2 regions of the Chryseobacterium sp. MEBOG06 genome follow, and region 2 is predicted to be linked to the other one. Evidence: riboswitches for the same ligand, from Rfam matches in the RefSeq annotation. Region 2 holds a riboswitch; the other holds the start of a gene.
What was found. Region 2 has a riboswitch for thiamine pyrophosphate ahead of thiM (hydroxyethylthiazole kinase). Riboswitches for the same ligand answer to the same signal wherever they lie in the genome.

Region 1: it holds a riboswitch for thiamine pyrophosphate, as region 2 does, so the genes downstream of both, thiS (sulfur carrier protein ThiS) here and thiM (hydroxyethylthiazole kinase) in region 2, are expected to answer to the same signal.

The regions. Positions count from the first base shown of each region.
Region 1 covers NZ_CP084580.1:4,867,358-4,878,423, forward strand. Annotated here, with positions in the region: gene LF887_RS22195 (TonB-dependent receptor domain-containing protein) at 245-2,467, shown strand; gene LF887_RS22200 (HesA/MoeB/ThiF family protein) at 2,555-3,265, opposite strand; gene thiH (2-iminoacetate synthase ThiH) at 3,296-4,414, opposite strand; gene LF887_RS22210 (thiazole synthase) at 4,425-5,201, opposite strand; gene LF887_RS22215 (thiamine phosphate synthase) at 5,289-5,903, opposite strand; gene LF887_RS22220 (thiamine phosphate synthase) at 5,928-6,515, opposite strand; gene thiC (phosphomethylpyrimidine synthase ThiC) at 6,512-8,323, opposite strand; gene thiS (sulfur carrier protein ThiS) at 8,348-8,554, opposite strand; TPP riboswitch at 8,612-8,708, opposite strand; gene LF887_RS22235 (RluA family pseudouridine synthase) at 8,853-9,530, opposite strand; gene LF887_RS22240 (hypothetical protein) at 9,542-9,859, opposite strand; gene panB (3-methyl-2-oxobutanoate hydroxymethyltransferase) at 9,865-10,680, opposite strand; gene LF887_RS22250 (Crp/Fnr family transcriptional regulator) at 10,743-11,066, opposite strand, start outside.
Region 2 covers NZ_CP084580.1:1,023,934-1,034,999, reverse strand. Annotated here, with positions in the region: partial or broken gene LF887_RS04790 (flavin reductase family protein) at 1-2, shown strand, start outside; gene LF887_RS04785 (hypothetical protein) at 52-555, opposite strand; gene LF887_RS04780 (alpha/beta hydrolase family protein) at 605-1,447, opposite strand; gene LF887_RS04775 (PKD domain-containing protein) at 1,509-2,765, shown strand; gene LF887_RS04770 (HipA family kinase) at 2,781-3,554, shown strand; gene LF887_RS04765 (DUF3037 domain-containing protein) at 3,541-3,924, shown strand; gene LF887_RS04760 (alpha/beta hydrolase) at 3,949-4,983, shown strand; TPP riboswitch at 5,179-5,271, shown strand; gene thiM (hydroxyethylthiazole kinase) at 5,333-6,130, shown strand; gene thiE (thiamine phosphate synthase) at 6,127-6,762, shown strand; gene thiD (bifunctional hydroxymethylpyrimidine kinase/phosphomethylpyrimidine kinase) at 6,759-7,592, shown strand; gene tenA (thiaminase II) at 7,579-8,229, shown strand; gene LF887_RS04735 (TonB-dependent receptor plug domain-containing protein) at 8,401-11,066, opposite strand, start outside.

The sequences.
Region 1 (11,066 bases), 1.4 Mb from region 2:
TCTGATGTATTTTTATAAAAACGAAATAAACCCAAATTTTCACCTAACTATCAATCAGTTAAATAAGCAACCCATTACGTATACATTCGGAAACCCATTAATTTAACTTTATCGGGAACTATTTTTTCCTCTATCAATATATAATGAATTTATTCTTCTACAGACAAAATTGTAATTTATACAATAGAATTGTTGTAACAAATTATATTTTTTAGCGTCTAACCCAATAGTAGTAAAAAACATTATGAAAAAAACTATATTCGCTTTATCACTCTTAAGTTTTGTTTTTGCCTTTTCACAGGAAAAAGATAATAATACATCTAAAGAGAAACAGATAGAAGGTGTTGTGATCACCAAAACTAAAAAAGCCGTTGAACAGAAAGCAGACCGAACTATTTTCGACTTTTCAGAGCAGCCTCAACTGAACAACGGAAATGTACTGGAAGGAATTAAAAAGCTTCCGGGGCTTGTAGCCACAGACATCGCAGGAATGATGTATCAGGGGAAAATGCTGGATGTTTATCTTAACGGAAGACCTTTAAATATTACTTCGAACGAGCTAAACTCTTTTCTGGAAGGAATGCCAGCCAACTCTGTAGAGAGGATTGAAGTGGTTACCCAGCCAGGTGCTGAATTTCCAGCAACTTCCGGAGGGGCCATCATGAACATCATTACGAATAAAAATGCCAATAAATACTTAACAGCTACTTATTCTGGAAATTATTCTTTCTCGAATTATGATAAGTATAGAAACAGGACAACCAACTCCCTTAATTTAAATGCAAGAAATAAGTTTTTCGGATGGCAGCTGAACGTGGGGCAAAATTACCGTGAAGGAATGTTGAATACACAACAGGACAATATTTTAAATGGTAATACGGATCGATTTTCCCGCGGATATTTTGCAAAATCAGGATTATCATTTGATTTAGGACAAGATAAATTACTCCTTAACTACGATATTTATCACAATAATAATGATAACTATACTCTGAGTCATGGTATTGGTGACAAAACACCGGATAAAAGCCCTCAGGGATTTTACTATAGGGATTATGAGTTTAACACCTCAGATATTGCTCACACGAATACGGTAAGACAGGAAGCTGTAGTAACGTATCAGAAACGTTTCTTTGATAAATCTCAAAAACTGGATTTCCAGTTCGGATATACAAAGGCTTATACAAAGTTTGGGCAGGATAATGTATTTTTTGACAAAACTTTTGAAAAGCCAGAGGAAAAACTGCCAAGAGCCGTTCTCGGAAATACAGTGAATAACAATTCTGATATGAGGGTTGCTAATTTTAAGATCGATTATTCGCAGCCAATCAAACTTCTTGATGGTGGCAAAGTAAGCGCGGGAGGATTATACGAAAGACAGGATTTTGATACGGAAAGTTTTGGGCTTACCAATTTGAATTATCACAGACAAACAGCTTCTACTTATTTAGAATTTCAGGCTAAATTAAAAAAGTTTGATTTTACATTGGGAGCAAGAGCGGAAAACTATGATATCTATGGAATTACAAGAAAGGATAGTCTGGGAACGATTATACAGAAAGATCTGACTCCTTTTAAGAAATTTAAACTTTTCCCCAATGCCAGCGTACAGTACAACCTGATGAATCAGGTGAATATTTCTGCGAATTATAACAAAAAGATAAGCTTACCAAGTATTTCAGCTCTTAACCCCAATAATACAACCTTTGCAGGACCGAATACGCAGATCAATGGTAACCCAAATCTTCAGCCTACTATTTTTGATAATTATGAGCTGAAAATTTCTGCTTTTGATTATGCTTTTATTGGATATAGTGTAAGCTCGGCGAATAACCAGGTCGCACAGATCATTAGAAAAGACGGTAGAAATCTTTATAATGAACAGGTGAATATCTCAAATATGAAAATTCATAACTTCAATGTTGGACTTCCTGTTCCGTTTTTAATTTTCAGTAAGTCAATAGGGGAAATCATGAAGTCTAACTTCAATCCTGACAAAATGAATTTCATGTATATCTACGCAGGATATCAAAAGCATGAAATTGATAACCTCAACAACAAGGGGTTCTGGATTTTCAATATAATGACCCAGCTGCTTCTTCCAAAAGATATCAAACTGACAGCCAACTATAGCTATCTGACTCCTAAAGCAGGCTATTTTTACTTTACAGCGGAAAAACCTTTTAACAATAATGTAGATATTACATTAACGAAGAAGTTTATGAATAACCGTCTGACTGTATCTGTTTTTGCAAATGATATTTTCAACGGACAGGTGATGCAGGTACGTTCTAATCCTCCTTTGGGCGAGAGTGTAATGCTTAGAACCAAATATGATTCAAGAAACTTTGGGGTTTCAATCAATTACAAAATTCCTACGAAGAATAAACTGGCTAAGGAAGATGCAAATATTCTTAACAGTACTAAGAAAGAGGATAACGGAGGTGTAATGCAGCAAGGACAATAATTTTTTTATATCAAAATAAGATGAGGCAGTAATAATTTTACTGCCTCATTTTTTATATGTGAGAAATTGGTTTCATACAAAAGATACTTAAAAATCTATCGTTTGAAATCTCCAATTGAATGTATCAACAAGGGTAATCTGATTAAGGTTCACAGGAAGTTCTGTAATAATTTTCAGGGTCTGAAGTGCCATCATACTTCCTATTATTCCCGGTAATGCTCCTAAAACCCCAAGACTGTCACAATCGGGTACGTCTTCATCAAAAGGCGGATCGGGAAATATATCCCTCAGGTTTTTGCTTCCTTTATGATTGAATACCGCCAATTGTCCTGAGAATCCAAGAATACTTCCATACACTAATGTTTTTTTAAGTTTCACACAGGTGTCATTGACTAAATATCTTGTGGAAAAATTATCTGACCCATCTACTATAATATCATACTGAGAGAGTATTTCCGCTGCATTGGCGCTATTAATTTTTTGTTCAATTGCTACAAAATTAATCTGACGATTCAGGTTTTCTACAAAGTTTTTGGCACTTTTAACTTTTGCAGTTCCTACGCTATTTTCGGTATGTATAATCTGCCGGTTCAGGTTATGAAGTTCAACAAGATCAAAATCAGCGGCACCTAAAGTCCCGACTCCTGCAGCAGAGAGATATTGAATGATAGGGCTTCCAAGACCTCCTGCTCCTATAACAAGTACTTTTGAACCCATTATTCTCTTCTGACCTTCCAATCCTACTTCTTCAATAAATATCTGCCGGCTGTATCTTTTAAAAATATCTTCACTTGTCATTTCACTCAATTTAAATCACAATTCTAAACGTTAATAACCACTGTACACAGAATCCCAGTCTTTCATCACGGGATCATAGCCTGCTTTGCTGATCATGGTTTTAATGGCTTCCACACTTCTTTCATCACTGGTTTCAAACTGCTCCAAAGATTCTTTATCTACGGAATATCCTCCGGGATTGGTTTTTGATCCTGCACTCATTGCTGTTGCTCCCAGTGATACAATATTATTCCGGAATACTTCATTTTCTCTTGTGGATATTGATATTTCAAGGTCTTCATTCCAGATTCTGTAGGCACAGATTAACTGGAGTAAATCTTTATCTTCCATAATAAAATTGGGTTCTATAATTCCTTCTGCAGGCCGCAATCTCGGAAAGGAAACCGAAAATTTACTTTTCCAGTACTGCTTCTGTAAATAATCAATATGAAGTGCATTGAAAAAACTGTCTACACGCCAATCTTCCAATCCCAGTAAAACCCCCAATCCTATTTTATGAATACCCGATTGTCCTATTCTGTCCGGTGTGTCCAGACGAAAATGGAAGTTAGATTTTTTACCTTTCGGATGATATTCTTTATAGACTTCCTGATGATAGGTTTCCTGATATACCAATACAGAATGTACTCCTTCCTTATGCAGAATCCTGTATTCATCTTCCAGCAAAGGCTGTACTTCAATGGAAATATTGGAAAAGTGAGGTTTTAATAATCGGACAGCATTTTGAAAATACGGAACTCCAACTATTTTATTGGCTTCTCCACTTACCAGCAGTACATGATTAATCCCCTTTGATTTCAGGACTGAAGCTTCAATCATTAACTCCGTATCAGAGAGCGTTTTCCGTTTCAAAGGATTGTCTAAGCTGAATCCGCAATAGGTACAGATATTCTGGCATTCATTACTCAGATACAAAGGAGCGTACAGCTGAATAGTCTTTCCAAAGCGTTTTTGAGTAAGAGAACGCGTCATTTTTGCCATCATCTCCAATTCCCGGGAAGCCGCCGGTGAAAGTAGATTCAGAAAATCATCAATTGTTTTATTCTTTTTCTGAAGACTTTGATAAACGTCTGTTAAGCTTACCTTATTAAGCCTGTTCTTTACATCACTCCAGTTATATTGTTCAAAAACATCTTTAAAACTGTTCATCATTTTGGTTTTATTCAAATAAAAACGAAGTAAGCGGGCTTGAAGCTTCTGCATGGTTTGCAATACTCCCTAGTCCCGATTCAAAAGCCCGTCTTCCGGCAATTACACCTTCTTTAAAAGCTACAGCCATGTTTAATGGGTTTCCTGCTACAGCAATGGCTGTATTAACAAGAACTGCATCAGCTCCCATTTCCATTGCTTTTGCTGCATCTGACGGGGCACCTATCCCGGCATCTACTACTACCGGAACATTGCTCTGGCTAATAATAATTTCCAGAAAATCCTGTGTTCTCAGTCCTTTATTCGTTCCTATCGGAGCTCCCAAAGGCATTACTACGGCAGTTCCTGCATCCTCAAGGCGTTTGCACAATACCGGGTCTGCATGGATATAGGGCATTACTACAAATCCTAATCTGGCAAGTTCTTCTGTAGCATAAAGTGTTTCTATAGGATCGGGTAATAAATATTTTGGATCTGGATGAATTTCAAGCTTTACCCAGTTGGTTTCAAGTGCTTCCTGGGCCAGCTGAGCGGCCAATACAGCTTCTTTAGCTGTTCTAGCCCCTGAAGTATTGGGTAAAAGATGAACGTTTGTAGCTCTCAATGAGTCTAGCAAATCATCTTCTGCAGACTGTGCGTCAATTCTTTTGAGTGCCATAGTCACCATATCAGTTCCTGAAGCGACGACAGATGAGGTCATATCGTTGAGACTCCCGAATTTACCTGTTCCTAAAAATAGTCTGGATTCAAAAGTTCTTCCTGCTATTACTAATTTTTGATTGTTCATATACAAATATTTATTTTTTTGTAAAGCCATATCCGGTCGTTAATTTCAACTGTTTTTGTTCAGTGAAATACTTCGTCAATAACGATTTCATATCATTGCTTTTTTTAAATCATTAATAATGGATGGCTGTCTAGTAATCTCACCAGAAATTGAAGCTCCGTAAATTCCGATCTCCTGTAATGGTAAAAGATCATCCAGAGTAACACTGCCAATAGCAAAGATCTTTGGAATCTCCATCGATCTGTTTTTTAAATAATTAACAATTCCCAGATACCCCTCAAAGCCTAAAACAGGGCTCAGCTTTTCCTTCGTAGCAGTAAATCTCAGGGGCCCCAGACCTATATAATCACAGCGCTCATTAATTCTTTGAAGTATATCAGATATTGTATTGGCTGTTCCGCCAATGAATTTGTTTTCCCCTAAAATAAGTCTTGCTTCTTCTACAGAACCATCATTCAACCCCAAATGAACACCATCAGCATCTATATTTTTTACCAGCTGAACATGATCATTAATGATACAAACTGACTTATATTCTGAACATAATTTTTTTGATAATTCACAAAGGCTTATCAATTCATTTTCAGGAGCATTTTTCCATCGTACCTGCACCCATTGTATTCCGTGGTCTAAAGCTTTCCGGATATTGAATTCCTGTTCCTGTTTTGTGTTTCCCTGCGATATGTATTGTAATTTTTCCATGTTTATAAAGAATGTTTTCCGAGATTATAAAAGGGCATTTTTTATGCATTTTTTAAAACTATTTATTGGTTCTTCACTCTCCCAAACTGCCCCTAACAAAGCAACTCCATCCGCTCCGGCGTCCAAAGCCTCCTGAATATGGGCAAGATCAATTCCTCCCAGAGCAATCAGTTTTACATCAGGGTTCCTTCTGTGTTTTATACTCTCCAAAACTGTTGAATTTTCACCATATCCTTTTTTAGAAATACTTGGAAAGAACGGGCTTATGAAAGCATATTCCCATTCTTTTTCCAAAGCATTGTAGGTGGTAATATCATGCACAGAAGTTGAGATGACATTTTCCTCTGTAAAAGGCCTTTGTTTTTCTTCAAGCCTGTCTATTTCTCTAAAATGAAATCTCGAAATCCCAAAATCTCTGCCCAGATCATAATGGGTATGGAGAACCAGCTGAGGATAAAATAAAGCATCAATCTTATTGAGATAGCCGATCATCTCCTGTAGAGCCATTTGAGGTTTTCTGATATGGAGCAGATCTAGCCCTTCCTGAAACATCTGGTTAACAGTGTCTATTTCATTTCGAACCTTCAGTTCAGGAGTGATAACAAGGATCATATATAGATTTCTTTTCCTTTTTCAATAAATTCCTGTGATTTATCCAGCATTCCTTTTTCTGCAGACTCCCTGATCTCCTGAGTAATTTTCATGGAACAGAATTTCGGTCCGCACATAGAACAAAAATGGGCAATTTTAGCCCCATCAGCGGGAAGAGTTTCATCATGATAGGATCTTGCTGTTTCCGGGTCTAATGAAAGATTAAACTGATCTTCCCATCTGAATTCAAATCTGGCTTTACTTAGGGCATTATCTCTGTATTGCGCTCCAGGATGTCCTTTCGCCAAATCTGCAGCGTGTGCAGCCAGTTTATACGTGATCACTCCAACTTTTACGTCATCTCTGTTTGGAAGTCCTAAATGTTCTTTCGGTGTTACATAGCAAAGCATGGCACAACCAAACCATCCGATCATTGCAGCTCCAATTCCGGAAGTGATATGATCATAACCGGGGGCAATATCTGTAGTTAGAGGTCCTAGGGTATAGAATGGAGCTTCATGGCATTCTTCAAGCTGTTTCTCCATGTTTTCTTTAATCATATGCATAGGAACGTGTCCGGGACCTTCAATCATTACCTGTATATTGTGTTTCCATGCAATTTTTGTCAGTTCACCTAAAGTTTCCAGTTCTGCAAACTGAGCTGCATCATTGGCATCAGCAATAGAACCGGGACGCAGACCATCTCCCAGAGAGAAGGCAACATCATATTTTTTCATAATCTCACAGATCTCTTCAAAATGAGTATACAGGAAACTTTCTTTATGATGGTATAAGCACCATTTTGCCATAATAGATCCGCCTCTGGACACAATTCCTGTTACTCTATTGGCTGTCAAATGGATATAACGTAATAAAACTCCTGCATGAATCGTAAAATAAGAAACCCCTTGTTCAGCCTGCTCAATCAGAGTATCCCTAAAAACTTCCCATGTCAGATCCTCTGGTACTCCTTTCACTTTTTCCAGAGCCTGATAAATTGGAACGGTACCAATTGGAACCGGACTGTTTCTGATAATCCATTCTCTTGTCTCGTGGATATTCTTCCCTGTTGAAAGATCCATAATGGTATCAGCTCCCCATCGGCAAGCCCAAACTGCTTTTTCAACTTCCTCTTCGATACTTGATGAAACGGCACTGTTCCCGATATTAGCATTAATTTTCACCAAGAAATTTCTTCCGATGATCATCGGCTCACTTTCCGGGTGATTGATATTATTAGGAATAATAGCTCTTCCGGCAGCGATCTCATCTCTTACAAACTCCGGTGTAATCTTAGTTTTCGGTGTATTGGCTCCAAAGCTGTTTCCGGCATGCTGAAAAGCCATTTCTTTTGAAACAGATTCCAGCTGTTCTATTCTTTGGTTTTCCCTGATGGCAACATATTCCATTTCAGGAGTGATAATTCCCTGTTTTGCATAATACAGCTGGGTAAGTTGTTTTCCTTCCTCAGCCACCTTAGGCTGATGATCATATGCAAAACGTAATTCATCAAGACGAGGATCCGCCAGACGGGCTTTCCCGTATTCTGATGTAATTCCTTCCAGGATACTGACATCTTTTCTGTCCAGGATCCATTGCTCCCTTATTCTCGGAAGTCCCTTCTGAATATCAATTTCTGCGGTTTCATCGGTATAGGGGCCTGACGTATCATAAACAGTTACCGGAGCATTATGTTCAAAGCCTCCATTAGTAAGTTTGGTGGGACTAAGCTGTATTTCACGCATTGCTACACTGATAGGATGTATTTTCCCTTCAACATAGATTTTCTTTGAGTTCGGAAATGGCGAACACGTAATTGAATGAGCCATAAGTATTGGTATTAAATATGAGAATTAACCGCCTTGAGTGGCAGTAATGATTAAAACTGAATCTCTGTCATTAAGGATGGTTTCTGCCCAGGCGGACAGCGGAATAATACGGTTGTTGAGCGCTACAGCAATACCCTTTTTCTTTCCGGGTAATTCAATAGCCAGTAAAGCTTCCAGATTTTCGGGAAGTATATCAAATGTTTTTCGGGTGTGGTTGATTATAAGTTCCATTCCTAATTATTTAAATACACTTTAGGAATGGCCATTATTGTACAATAGAATGTACAGCAAAAGTCATCAGCTTTTCCCTACGCTGGTATGATCCAGATCAGGTTCAAAGGGTAAAATCTCAGTCTGTTGATAACAGACACCCCTAAAGTCTGGGACGAAGTTAGTTATTTTTTAAGAATGCACAAAATTGAATTTACATTCAGTAAAAAACCATCCCGTAATTGAGATGGTTTAGTATTCTAGCCGCTGAATACATAAGAGTTTGATCAGCGTATCTTAGGGGGATAAAGTAATCGTTTTAATTTTCACAGGCTCTCCAAATAGCATCATTTTGCGGAACGGGAGCTGTAATTTCAATTTTTTCTTTAGTGACCGGATGAATAAACTCCAGTTTTCTTGCATGAAGATTAATTCCTCCATCAGGGTTGGAACGTGGAGAGCCATATTTTAAGTCTCCTTTTATTGGAACTCCGGTTTTTGATAGCTGAGCCCTGATCTGATGATGTCTTCCGGTTTCAAGATCAATTTCCAGCAGCAGATAATTATCTAATGTCTTAATAACATTATAGGTTAAAATCGCTTCTTTTGCTCCTTCTGTAACTTTAGTGAAAACAATGGCTTTATTATTCTTTTCATTTTTCTTTAAATAATGAACCAGCCTTTGGGTCTGTGGAATGATTTCTTTTGCCACCACTGCCCAATATGTTTTCTTGATCTCCCGGTTTTTTACCATCTGAGTAAGACGGGAAAGAGCCTTGGAAGTTTTAGCATAAATGACCAATCCCGAAGTTGGGCGGTCTATACGATGAACTAAACCGAGAAAAACATTTCCCGGCTTAGCATCTCTTATTTTTATAAAATTCTTTATAGATTCTAATAGTGATTCATCACCGGTTTTATCACCTTGTACAAGCTGTCCGACTTTTTTATTAATCACCAGAAGATGGTTATCTTCATATATAATCTGCTCCTTCATAACTCTTCAGTCTATCTTCTTCTATTTGAAAGTGACAGGATAATCCCTCCCAGAAGGCCAATTGTTTTAACGGCTGAAAGTTTTGAATCTTCAGGTATAAATGCTCCCAATACACAAATAGCTGCTGCTGCATACATGGCATACACAAAGTTTTTATTGGTAAGCAGCGGAGCCTGAATAAAGAAACTGGCGCCTATGAGAACGTAAAAAATTTTTCTTGAAAGTAAATGATTGATTTCCGGAGAAAATAAATTAAACCAGCCTACAGCAAGACAGATCAATGCTAATATGGATAATATTCCCTGGATAGATTGTTGTTGGTTTTGCATGTGGATTAATAACTTTCGTTTTCATTAGGAAATTCTACACTCTTCACATCTTTTACATATTGAGCAACAGCTCCTGTAATTTCTGTGTAAAGGTCAAGGTATCTTCTTAAAAATTTGGGACTGAAACCTTTGTTCATCCCTACCATATCATGATACACCAAAACCTGACCGTCACAATCTGCACCTGCACCAATACCGATCGTAGGAATAGAAATGCTTTCTGTTACTCTTTTAGCTAATTCAGCAGGAATCTTCTCTAAAACCACAGAAAAACAGCCTAGTTCTTCCAAAAGCTGTGCATCAGCAATCAATTTTTCTGCTTCAGCTTCTTCTTTTGCTCTTACCTTATAAGTTCCGAATTTATAAATAGACTGTGGAGTTAACCCCAAATGTCCCATTACCGGAATACCTGCATTGATAATTTTCTTGATTGATTTGGAAATTTCTTTACCTCCTTCAATCTTTACCGCATGAGCTCCCCCTTCTTTCATCATTCTTACGGCAGATTCAAGCGCTTTTTCGGGATTACTCTGATAAGTTCCGAAAGGTAAGTCTGCTACTACTAAGGCTCTGTCGGTTCCCCTTACCACACTTTGAGCATGATAAATCATTTGATCCAGCGTAATAGGTAATGTAGTTTCAAAACCAGCCATTACATTCGCTGCAGAGTCTCCAATCAAAATTGCGTCTACTCCACCTGCATCTACCATCTTAGCTGTGGTAAAATCATAGGCGGTAAGCATTGTGATTTTTTCCTTGTCGAATTTCATTTTACGCAAGGTTTCAGTCGTAACTTTTTTAATTTCAGAGTGAACAGACATAATTTATCTATTTTTAAAAGTTAAAAAGTCGGCCTATAGCCGACTTAAGTTTTGTATGATTTTTATAAAACTACGTGACCGAGTTTCATTAGTTTATCGTGATTCAGAATTTTGATGTTTCTTCCATCTACTTCGATGAGGCTATCCTGCTTGAACTCCGAGATCAAACGGATGGCACTTTCTGTAGCTGTACCAATGATGTTTGCGATCTCTTCTCTTGTCAATGAGATTTTGATAAATCCTTCAGGATCAACTCCGAGCTTCTGCTCCAGAAGCAACAGAATTTCAGCCAGCCTTTCCCGTACAGTTTTCTGCGCCAGAAAAGTGATAGTATTGGAAGATTCTCCTAATTCGTATGAAATTTTTTGAAGCATTACGAAAGACAG
Region 2 (11,066 bases):
AAATCCATCCTATTATAAAAAAGGAAGCCTGAAAAATTTCAGGCTTCCTTTTTATTTTGCTTTTAATGATTCAGTGACTGTAATTTTTTTCTTTTCACTGAAATCTGTTAAACTTCCGTTCTGATCTATTAAAACATTCATATTGTCATCTTTTGAATCAAAATAAATATCTGTTGAATATCCCGGGCAGTCGTGCTGCTTACATCCTGTCACCTTGTAAATTCCGTTTTCAGAAGTAATAGGACTCTCCACATTAAAGTTTTTTACCATTTCATCATACTTCTTTCCTAACAATTTTTTGATTCTGTCTGTAAAGTTTTTATCCTCAAATAATTTGATATCGTGAGGATACTTCCCTACATTTTTGGTAATAATATTTTCTGTACCAGCTGCTGTGCCTGAATCTGCCTTTGTAGATGAGACAACAGAATCTTTAGGCATTGCTGTAGCCAAAGTATCTTTACCCATAGAAGATTCCGTTTTAGTTTCTTTCTTACATGAAACTACTGTTGTGAACAATGATAGCGCTACTGCGCCTGCAATAAGTTTTTTCATAATGGTATTTAAATGTGATGTTAATATATAAAACGGGATTAAAATCGTTTTATTTTAATTTTTCTTGTATAAATATAATGCATTTTTCCGTGACTGTGTTAAGATCTTCAGGCAATTTATCTTCTGCCCACGGCTCTTTTGCCCCAAAAGTATGATTGGCGTTTTCAATAAGAAACAGTTCCGAATTGGGATGAAGAATATGAAGATGTTCTGCCTGCTTCACATCTACGGCCTCGTCCCTTGTCCCATGAATGATAAGCATATGAGCTTTTGCCATCTCTGTTGCCCGTTCCACATCAAAACGATGTATATCTTTTTCATAATCTTCATAAAACTGATAATAATGCGGCATTTCCTGCTTTGTACGTCCATTTAAAGCATAATATACGCCGTTTCTTTTCCAGTTTTCAAAATGGTCTCCTTTTGGGAAACGATCGAGAGTATCCACACTGGCCAGTGTAATCAAACCATTAATCCTTTCATCTTCAAAAGTTTTAATAATAGAGATTCCTCCTCCCCTGCTATGTCCGATCAGAATTATTTTTTCTGCATCTACATGAGGATTCTGAATAAAATGATCAACGACAACACCAAGGTCAGAAAGTTCTTTAGAATAATTATTATTTCCGAAAGCCTCAAGATCTGCAAAATTGCGAGGATCTTCTACCGTTGTTCCGTTATGCGAAAAATTAAATTTAACAAAAAAAAGCCCTGCTTCAGCAAATTTTCTGCCCATCAGATCCCATGCTCCCCAGTTTTTATATCCTTTATATCCATGAACAAAGATGACCAGCGGTTGTCTCTTTCCGTTCTCTGTATAGAAAACATCAGCAAGAAAACCCTTTGTTTCTTTATTTTCTAAAAATATATCCTTTTCAATAATCAAATTCATAAAATAACCGATTTTTATTTAACATTTCTTATATTCACAATCCTATTTTAAATTGAAATTTATGAAAAAAACTCTATTTTTTTTATTTTTAATTACATTTTCTTTTGCATTCGGCCAGACTGTAAAGAGGGTTTTCTTTATTGGAAACAGTTACACTTATGTTAACAATCTTCCCGACCTTATCAAAGATGTTGCTGCATCCACTGGTGACATTCTGGAACATCACAGCCAGACTCCCGGTGGGTCTACACTTCAGGATCATGCTAATAATCCTATTGTAACTTCAGTCATCAACCAGGGAAACTGGGATTATGTAGTACTTCAGGAGCAGAGCCAGCTGCCTTCTTTTCCGGATTCTCAGGTGCAGAGCCAGGTTTATCCATATGCTCTGCAGCTTTCGAACTTAATTAAAAACTCAAATGGCTGTGGAAATGTTATGTTCTATATGACATGGGGACGTAAAAACGGAGATGCTACGAATTGTCCCGGCCTTCCGACCGTCTGCACTTACGAAGGAATGGATGATCAAATCTACAACCGCTATATGGAAATGGCAGCCACCAACGAAGGTGTAGTGTCTCCTGTAGGAAGAGTATGGAGAGCCATCAGAGCACAAGATCCATCTGTAGAGCTTTATGATCAGGACGAATCCCATCCCAGCTATATAGGTTCTATGGCAGCTGCTTATACATTTTATACGGTCTTGTTTAAAAAAGACCCTACCCTGGTTTCCTTTAACGGTAATCTTACTTCCGCAGAGGCACAGTTGATAAAAAATATTGTAAAAACGGAAGTTTACAACCAACAAAATAAATGGCTTATAACGTCCAATGATGTCCACAGTAGATTTACCCATCAGTTTACAGGAACCTCCACTGTTCAGTTTACTAATAAAACCCAAAATTCCAATACTTATCTATGGGATTTCGGAGATGGTACGACTTCCGTTCAGGAACATCCCCAGCATATGTATACTGCCTTAGGAAATTATAATGTAAAGCTGACGACAGATGCCTGCGGAACCAATACCACCAAAACAAAGCTGGTAACGGTAACCAGCCTTGCCACACAAGAATCCGATATCGAAGATCAGGTTCAGATTTACCCTAGTCCTGCACAGAATTTTATTATGATCACTTCTAAAAAGAAGTTTAAAATCCTGTCATTTATGGATAGTACCGGAAGAAATATTAGTTACAGCCAGAGCAAAACAGATTCCGGCTACACAATTCCGATACATTATCTTACAAGCGGAGTGTACTTTCTACAGTATAAAACCGGAGAAAAAGAATTCACTAAAAAGATTATAAAAAAATAAGCTTATTTTTGCCTTATGCAGAATTTAAGAACTGTAACTGTGACACGTTACATTCTGCCGTTGCGAGAAGGAGGTTCTCTTCCTGCGCTGGCAGAAGCTGATGATGACTTTAAATATGTCTTAAAATTCCGTGGTGCCGGCCATGGGGTAAAAATGCTGATCTCCGAACTTTTAGGCGGAAAAATTACGGAAGCACTGGGGTTGAAAATTCCTGAACTTGTTTTTGTAAATCTTGATGCAGATTTCGGGAGGACGGAAGCTGATGAAGAAATACAGGACCTGCTGAAGTTTTCGGAAGGTCTGAACCTTGGACTGCATTATCTTTCGGGCTCTATCACTTATGATCCGGGAGTAAGCGTTGATCCTCTGTTGGCTTCAAAAATTGTCTGGCTGGATGCTTTCATTACCAATATTGATCGTACGTTCAGGAATACGAATATGCTGATGTGGAATAGAGAACTCTGGATCATCGATAATGGAGCTTCCTTCTACTTCCATCACTCATGGCAGAACTTTGATGCAGCTGCAAAAACACCTTTCAAATACGTAAAGGATCATGTACTGCTTCCAAAAGCCAAGATGCTGGATGAAGCTAATCAATTTGCTCATGAAGTACTGAATGACAACCTTTTCAGGGAAATAGTCAATTTAATCCCTGAAGATTGGCTGCACTGGAATGATGCCGATGAAACACCCGAAGAAATCCGTGAGATCTATTTTCAGTTTTTGAAAACCAGATTCAAAAATTCTCAAATCTTTGTAAACGAAGCCAAAAATGCAAGAGGATAAAATATATGAATACGCGGTAGTACGCTTGGTACCCAAAGTTGAAAGAGAGGAATTTTTCAATATCGGACTGGTAATGTTTTCCAAAAAGGAAAAATTCATCAAGGCAGAGTTTTATTTATGTCCTGATAAATTCAAACTGATGCACAGTAAACTGAACTATGAAGATATCATTCAGAATCTGGAAAGCTTTTATAAGATTGCCAGCGGTGATAAAGACGGCGGTCCTATTGCCCTTCTGGACATTCCGGAGCGTTTCAGATGGCTGACAGCCGTAAGAAGTGCCGTTGTACAGACTTCAAGACCTCATCCCGGAAAATCAAAAGATCTGAACACTACTTTTGGTAAGCTTTTTGAGGAGTTAGTAAAATAACACTTCCCTCAAAAAAATCTTATTATGAATTTATACATCAACAACATATCAAACTACAGGTTTTCCAAAAACCTGTTTTTTGTTTTATTTTTAAGCATTTCTAGTTTATTATTTTCACAAAATTTTTCACAAACAACCGTTAAAGCCCCTGCTGTAAAAAGTACATTACTTCCTGAAATTTCCAACTTTTCTGAAGATATCACTTATAAAACCAATAAAAAGGGTGCCCCCATTAAGCTGGATCTTTATACTCCTAAAAATGTCTCAGCAGAAAAGCTTCCGGTAATGATCTATGTTCATGGCGGTGGCTGGATAGAAGGAAGCAAAGTCATCAATTCTGGTAACTATGTGGAAGCTACTATTGCCAAACTAATGGCGAAAAAATATGCTGTCATCAGCATCAATTATACTCTTCTGAATGACAGCATTCACTTTCCTCTTCCTCTGGAAGATACCAAAGACGCAATAAGATGGGTAAGAAAAAATGCGGAAAAATATAATTTTGACATCAATAATATAGGACTTTTTGGAGCTTCGGCAGGCGCTCACCTTTCATTAATGGCAGCCTATACTCCTGATAACACTTATATTGGAAGTCCTGAACTTGCTTCTTATTCTTCAAAAGTAAATTATGTTATTGATCATTATGGGCCTGCTGATCTCAACAAGCTTTTCCATACCAGATTGGGTACGATTCCTGTTTCTATGATTGGGCTAATTTCAAAAAAAATTGTCACTCTGCAGCAAAATCTGGTCAAAGGACTTTCTGGATATGACATCAAAAAAGATCAGGACAGGGCAATAGATTATTTCAAAACCATATCTCCTGTTTATTTTGTTTCAGATGCCGTTCCTACTTTAATTGTTCAGGGAAATAACGACAAAATAGTTCCATTAAATCAATCAAAAAAATTATACCGAAAATTAAAAAGAGCTAAGGTTCAGACTTCTTTAATCATTGTAGATAAAGGAGTACATGGATTTGGTACTACTGATAAAGCTTACCTGGATAAGCTGACAGATCAGATGGTGGATTTCATTCTCGCACAGAAGAAATAGAAAACGTAACATATGGATTTTATAGATAACCATATGTTAACCGTACTATTTATTTCCAGCTTTGCTTATTTTTACGATTACCCAATGGTATTTTTACAGCCAATAAAATATTATCGGCTAACGATAAAAATACTCCGTCTTCCCTAGAAATTCCGTTGCAAGATTTTTGTCTGCTCTGATAATTTTTATACATTTGTTTCGCTTTAGGGGTATTCTGAAAAGAATTGAGAGAGTCCCTTCGAACCTGATCCGGCTTACACCGGCGTAGGGAAAAGCAAAATTACATTATCTGCTAATGTACCTTTGTTTCAGATTTTTTCCTAAAGCTATTTTTATTTTAATGATAACAATGGAAAAAATTCTCTGGCAGCAAGTTCAGCTTGTACGACAAAATTCTCCCCTGGTTCACAATATCACCAATTATGTGGTTATGAACAATACAGCCAATGCTCTTTTGGCTGCAGGAGCATCTCCCATCATGGCCCACGCAAAATCTGAAATCAGGGAAATGATCAACATAGCCCATTCGGTGGTTATTAATATTGGAACCCTTGATGAATACGGGTCTGAATCTATGCTTATGGCCGCTGAAACGGCAGACGCCATCTATAAGCCGTGGGTTTTAGATCCTGTAGGAGCCGGAGCAACGTCATTCCGGGATCAGATTTTACATCAGCTTTTACAGTACCACCCAACAGTGATCAGAGGAAATGCTTCTGAAATTATTGCACTGGCTAAGATCAATAATACAGTCACCAAGGGAGTAGACAGTACTGCAGAAAGCAGCGAGGCTATAGATGCCGGTAAAATTCTGGTCAGCCAATACAATACGATTGTCTGTATTTCCGGTGAAGCTGATATTATCCTAAGCCCAGACCAAACTGTTTTTATCAAAAACGGACATTCCCTGATGACCAAAGTGACAGGTCTAGGATGTTCGGCCACCGCTTTGATAGGCGCATTCATAGGATGTACGGAAGCTAAAGTTAATGGGGTTGCTGCGGCAATGGCATTGCTTGGCATCGCTGGAGAACTGGCTGCTCAGGAAAGCAAAGGTCCGGGAAGTCTTCAGGTCAACCTGATCGATAAGCTATATAACATCACTGAGGAAGAATTTATCCGTCATTTGAAAATCGAACAGAAATGAGTGTACATTGTTTCCCTTACCAACTCTACCTCGTTATTTCTGAAGCCGACTGTGCTGGAAGAAATTTTCTAAAAGTGGCAGAACAGGCTATTCTTGGCGGTGTAGATATCATTCAGTTACGAGAAAAAAACGACAGTACTGATTTGTTTCTTCAAAAAGCCAAACAGCTTCTTGAGATCACAGATAAATATGGAATTCCCCTTATCATTAACGATAATATTGAGGTTGCTGAAAAGGTGAGTTCAGCAGGAATTCATGTTGGGAACAGTGATACGGCACCTACTTACCTGAGACAAATTCCTTTGATTAAAGATAAAATGATTGGTTATTCTGTGGAACATCTGATACAACTTGAAAGCGAAGAGACTGCAGTATCTGATTATCTTGGGATAAGTCCTGTATTTAAAACCAATACCAAAACGGATACGATTACGGAATGGGGGCTTGAGGGTATTGCAAAGATCAGACAGCTTACAGAAAAGCCTCTGGTAGCCATAGGCAGCGTTCATCTGAAAAATGCAAAAGCAATCATTCATGCAGGAGCAGATTGCCTTGCCGTAGTTTCGGCAATATGCAGTGCAGAAAATCCTCAGAAAGCAGCGTATGAATTAAAAAATGAAATTTTAAAATGAAAAAATACAAATACCCATCAGTATTAACCATTGCGGGTTTTGACGGAAGCGGAGGAGCTGGTATTCAGGCGGATATCAAAACGGCCTCTGCTTTAGGCTGTTTTTCTACATCTGTATTAACGGCTTTGCCTGTACAGAATACCCAGGGAGTAAGAAAAATATATTCTATTCCTGTTGAAGCGGTAGCTGATCAGATCAAAGCTATTTTGGATGATATTGTTCCGGATGCTATTAAAATCGGAATGGTTCATACTCCGCAATTAGTGGAGACTATTGTTTCTACATTGGCTCAGTATGAAAGAATACCAATTGTATTTGATCCTGTAATGGTAGCCACCAGCGGGCATCACCTGATTGAAGAAGAAACCATCACTGCAATTACTGAAATGCTTTTTCCGCTTGCTGATGTGATTACCCCAAACATGGATGAGGCAGCCATTTTAGCAGATATGAAAGTAGAAACTCTGGAAGATTTATACACAGCGGGAAGAAAGATCAAAAAATTGGGTTGTAAAACGATTCTTCTTAAAGGGGGCCATCAGACAACCTCAGCGATTACCTCTTTATTCTATGACGAATATGAGAATTTCCATTCTTTTGAAACGGTAAAATTAAACACTAATAATACCCATGGCTCCGGCTGTACCCTCTCTTCAGCAATCGCTGCCTATATTGCTCAGGGAAAAAATTTATATGACGCTGTTTCTTTAGGCCAGGGCTATATTTATCAAGCCATAGAAAACGGAATGGATATACAAACAGGACTTGGCAATGGTCCGCTTAACCACTTTTTTAACCCTCAAAAACTGATCAAAAATGAAATGGTCTGAACAAACCTGGAACACAATAGAAGAATGCTATCAGTCTATTCTTGATATGCCCTTTATAAAAGAATTATCAGACGGCAGCTTACCGCAGGAAAAGTTCCGTTTTTATATGGCTCAGGACTCTTTATATCTGGAACACTTCGGGAGAACACTTTCCCTGATTGCAGCCAAGATTCCGGATCTTCAGGATGTGCTTACTTTCATGCGCTTTGCGGAGAATGCTATTGTGGTGGAAAATGCACTGCATGAATCTTATTTCAAAGATTTCGGAGTGAGTGATAAAGGTATTTTACAACCTGCCTGCCATCATTATATTCACTTCCTGAGAAGTACCGCAGCCTTGGAATCAGTGGAAATAGCAGTTGCAGCAGTACTTCCTTGCTTTTGGATTTACAGAGAAGTTGGAAATTATATTTACCATACTCAAAATACAATTGATAATCCTTATGAAAAATGGATTGCTACGTATGCAGGAGAAGAATTTTCGGCGGCAGTGGATCAGGCGATTGCCATTTGTGATAAAATAGCCGAAAACAGCACTGATAAAACCAGAAAAAGAATGACAGAAGCTTTCACCATGGCCTCCCGAATGGAATATCACTTCTGGGAAGCTGCCTATGAGCTGAAAATCTGGAAATAAAGCTGAAAAATCCTTACGGATGTATAAATTACTTTTTATTACTCGTCCATTCTTAGCAATAAAAAACAACAATTATATATCTTATTTTAAATCTAATACACCAGTAATACCGTAAATAAAAAACGGAACCCAAATATTGGTTCCGTTTTTTTATTAAAAGTATAGTATTGATTAAAAATTGAAGTTCAATCTGGTGAAAACATATCTTCCGTTCTGTCCAAACTGTGAAGTGGAACGTGAATAAATAAACTGGTCATTATTGGTAGACACTGCAAGATTTTTAGTGGGATAAATATCAAAAACATTGTTCACGCCTAATGTCAGTCCTATATTTTTTGTAAACTGATACAGTACAGAAATATCGGTAATGATCTTATCACCTATCTTCTGGTGTTCATTAGGTTCTGTAATACCATCACCATTAGCATCCACAACATCTGCTCCGGTCACTTTTCCGAAATAGGTATTTCTGAGGTAGAAACTTGCATTCTTCCATGAAAGAGTGTGGGAAAGACTTGCTTTCACTCTTGGTACAGCCTCTTCCAGATACACTCTTGATTTTTCAGAGAAATAAATCTTTTCAAGAGCCGGAGATGCTAACAGTCCCGCAGAATGGACTTGCCCTACCTGCTTGGTCTGATTCAGGTTCACTGCAAAATTATTATCTAACTTAAAATCTGAGAATCTTGTATTATGAGAAATCACAACATCCAATCCTTTAGTTTCCGTATCAATCGCATTGGTAAAGAACTGGGCTGCATTCACATTTAATTTGTCGTATTCCAATTGTGCTGCTGCCGGCACATCCTTTCTTAAAAACTGGTCTGTAAGAATAATTCTGTTATTAATTTTTGTAAAATATCCATCAGCAGTAAATGTCAGATTCACAGATGGGATTCTGTAGGTAAACCCTACGCTTGCCGATTTTGAAGTTTCCTGTTTCAGTTTTGGCATATTCAACTGTTCTGCCAATTGAGAATCATTGCTGAAAGTTCCCACTTCCAGAAGCTGGTTATTGGTATATAAAGTAGAGGTTACATTATAATAGATCTGGTGAATAGAAGGTGCTCTGAATCCTGTAGACCCTGCAAATCTCACATTAAAATTAGGGGCTACTTTGATCCTTGAAGCCAGTTTATAATTAAAGGTAGATCCAAAATCAGAATAATTCTCATATCTGGCTGCGGCATCTACCAGAAACCAATTGGTAAAATTAAATTCTACATCCGCATAAGCGGCTAAAGACTGCCTGTTTTTATTCACAGCATTTTCAGGTCTAAAACCGTTAAATACCTGCGAACCTCCGGGAAGAGGCTGTCCAAAGAAATCAGTTGCTCTTTGAGTAGGATCTCCATTCCAGATGTTTCCGTACTGGTCGTATGTCTGATAAGATGCTTCTTCTCCCTGTGTTATTTTAAAATTTTCATAACGGTGTTCTCCTCCGAAGGCAACGTTGATTCCTTCCAATACATCATATTTTTTAGAGAAATCTAAATTGATCGTATTCTGGGAAAATCTTAAACCTCCGGCATTAAATTCATTAGGAGAAGCGAAACGCATTGAAGTATTTCCTGTATTTCCGATGTTATAAGTAAAAGAATTCTGTCCGAAAGTATTGCTAAAATCAATATTCCATCCTTCCCATTTCCCTTTGATCCCAGCGGCTAAAGAAAGGTCCTGAATATCGGTTCCTATTTGCGGTAAATAACCGCTAGGGTATAATCCTGTAAAGGTTCTGCTTTCTCTTGGTCTTCTGTAAAATCCTCCCGAAGTACCATGTCTTATGCTGTACCCTCCGAAAGTATAAACTTTCCAGTCATCACTTATTGGTAATTCAGCGTTTATAAAAAACTGGTGGTTATTGAGCTTGGATTGCCCAACCTGCATATTGAAATCTTTCCTTGTCTGACCTCTGTAAGCAAGCTCCTGATCGGTAATATAATTAAGCTGGTCTGTGGTAAATTGATTAGCACCCAAAACTCCTTGCAAGGCCGCGATAGAATTAGCACCCTGTATAGAACTTTGCAGAGTCGGGGAAAAATAACTTACCTCCTGGGCATATTGATGAACGTAATTAACAATTTGCTGCGCATTGGGGGTATCCTTAATATTACTAAAAAGAGAAGAAAGGTTCACTCCATTGTTCAAAGCACGCTGCTCAATAGCATTATAGGCATTATAAATAGGCGCATTTTCAGTTCCTGCTCTATAGGTTGGATTTCTGAACTGGGAAGTCCATGTAATATTAAAGAAACCACCTCTCTTTCCGATTTTATTTCCGTAGTTAAGGTCCACCTGAATATTCTGGCCATCAAAATCTCCGGTATGGTCATTGGCTGCAGGAGTCAGATTTCCTCCATAGCTGATCTGCCCTGCCAGTTTTCCGGTATCTTTTTTCAGTTCAAGGTTGATCACTCCTGCAATGGCATCCGATCCATACTGGGCTGATGCACCATCTCTCAATACTTCAATTCTGTTCAAAGCAAAAGACGGAATTGAATTCAGGTCGGTACCTACTGTACCTCTCCCCGGTGTCCCGTTTACATTCACCAATGCTGATGTATGTCTTCTTTTTCCGTTAACCAAAACCAATACCTGATCCGGTCCCAATCCTCTCAGCTGGGCAGGATCCAAATGGTCTGTCCCATCAGAATTGGTCTGAACCGTGGAAGTGAAAGATGGAGCAACGGCATTCAGAATCTGTCCGATATTCGTCTGCGGAAGAATCACAGATGATTCTTTTACGTTGAATACATCTACAGGAACCGGACTGTCTATTTTAGATCTGGCACCGGCTCGTGATCCCAATACAACCACCTCTTCAACATTATTTGTCT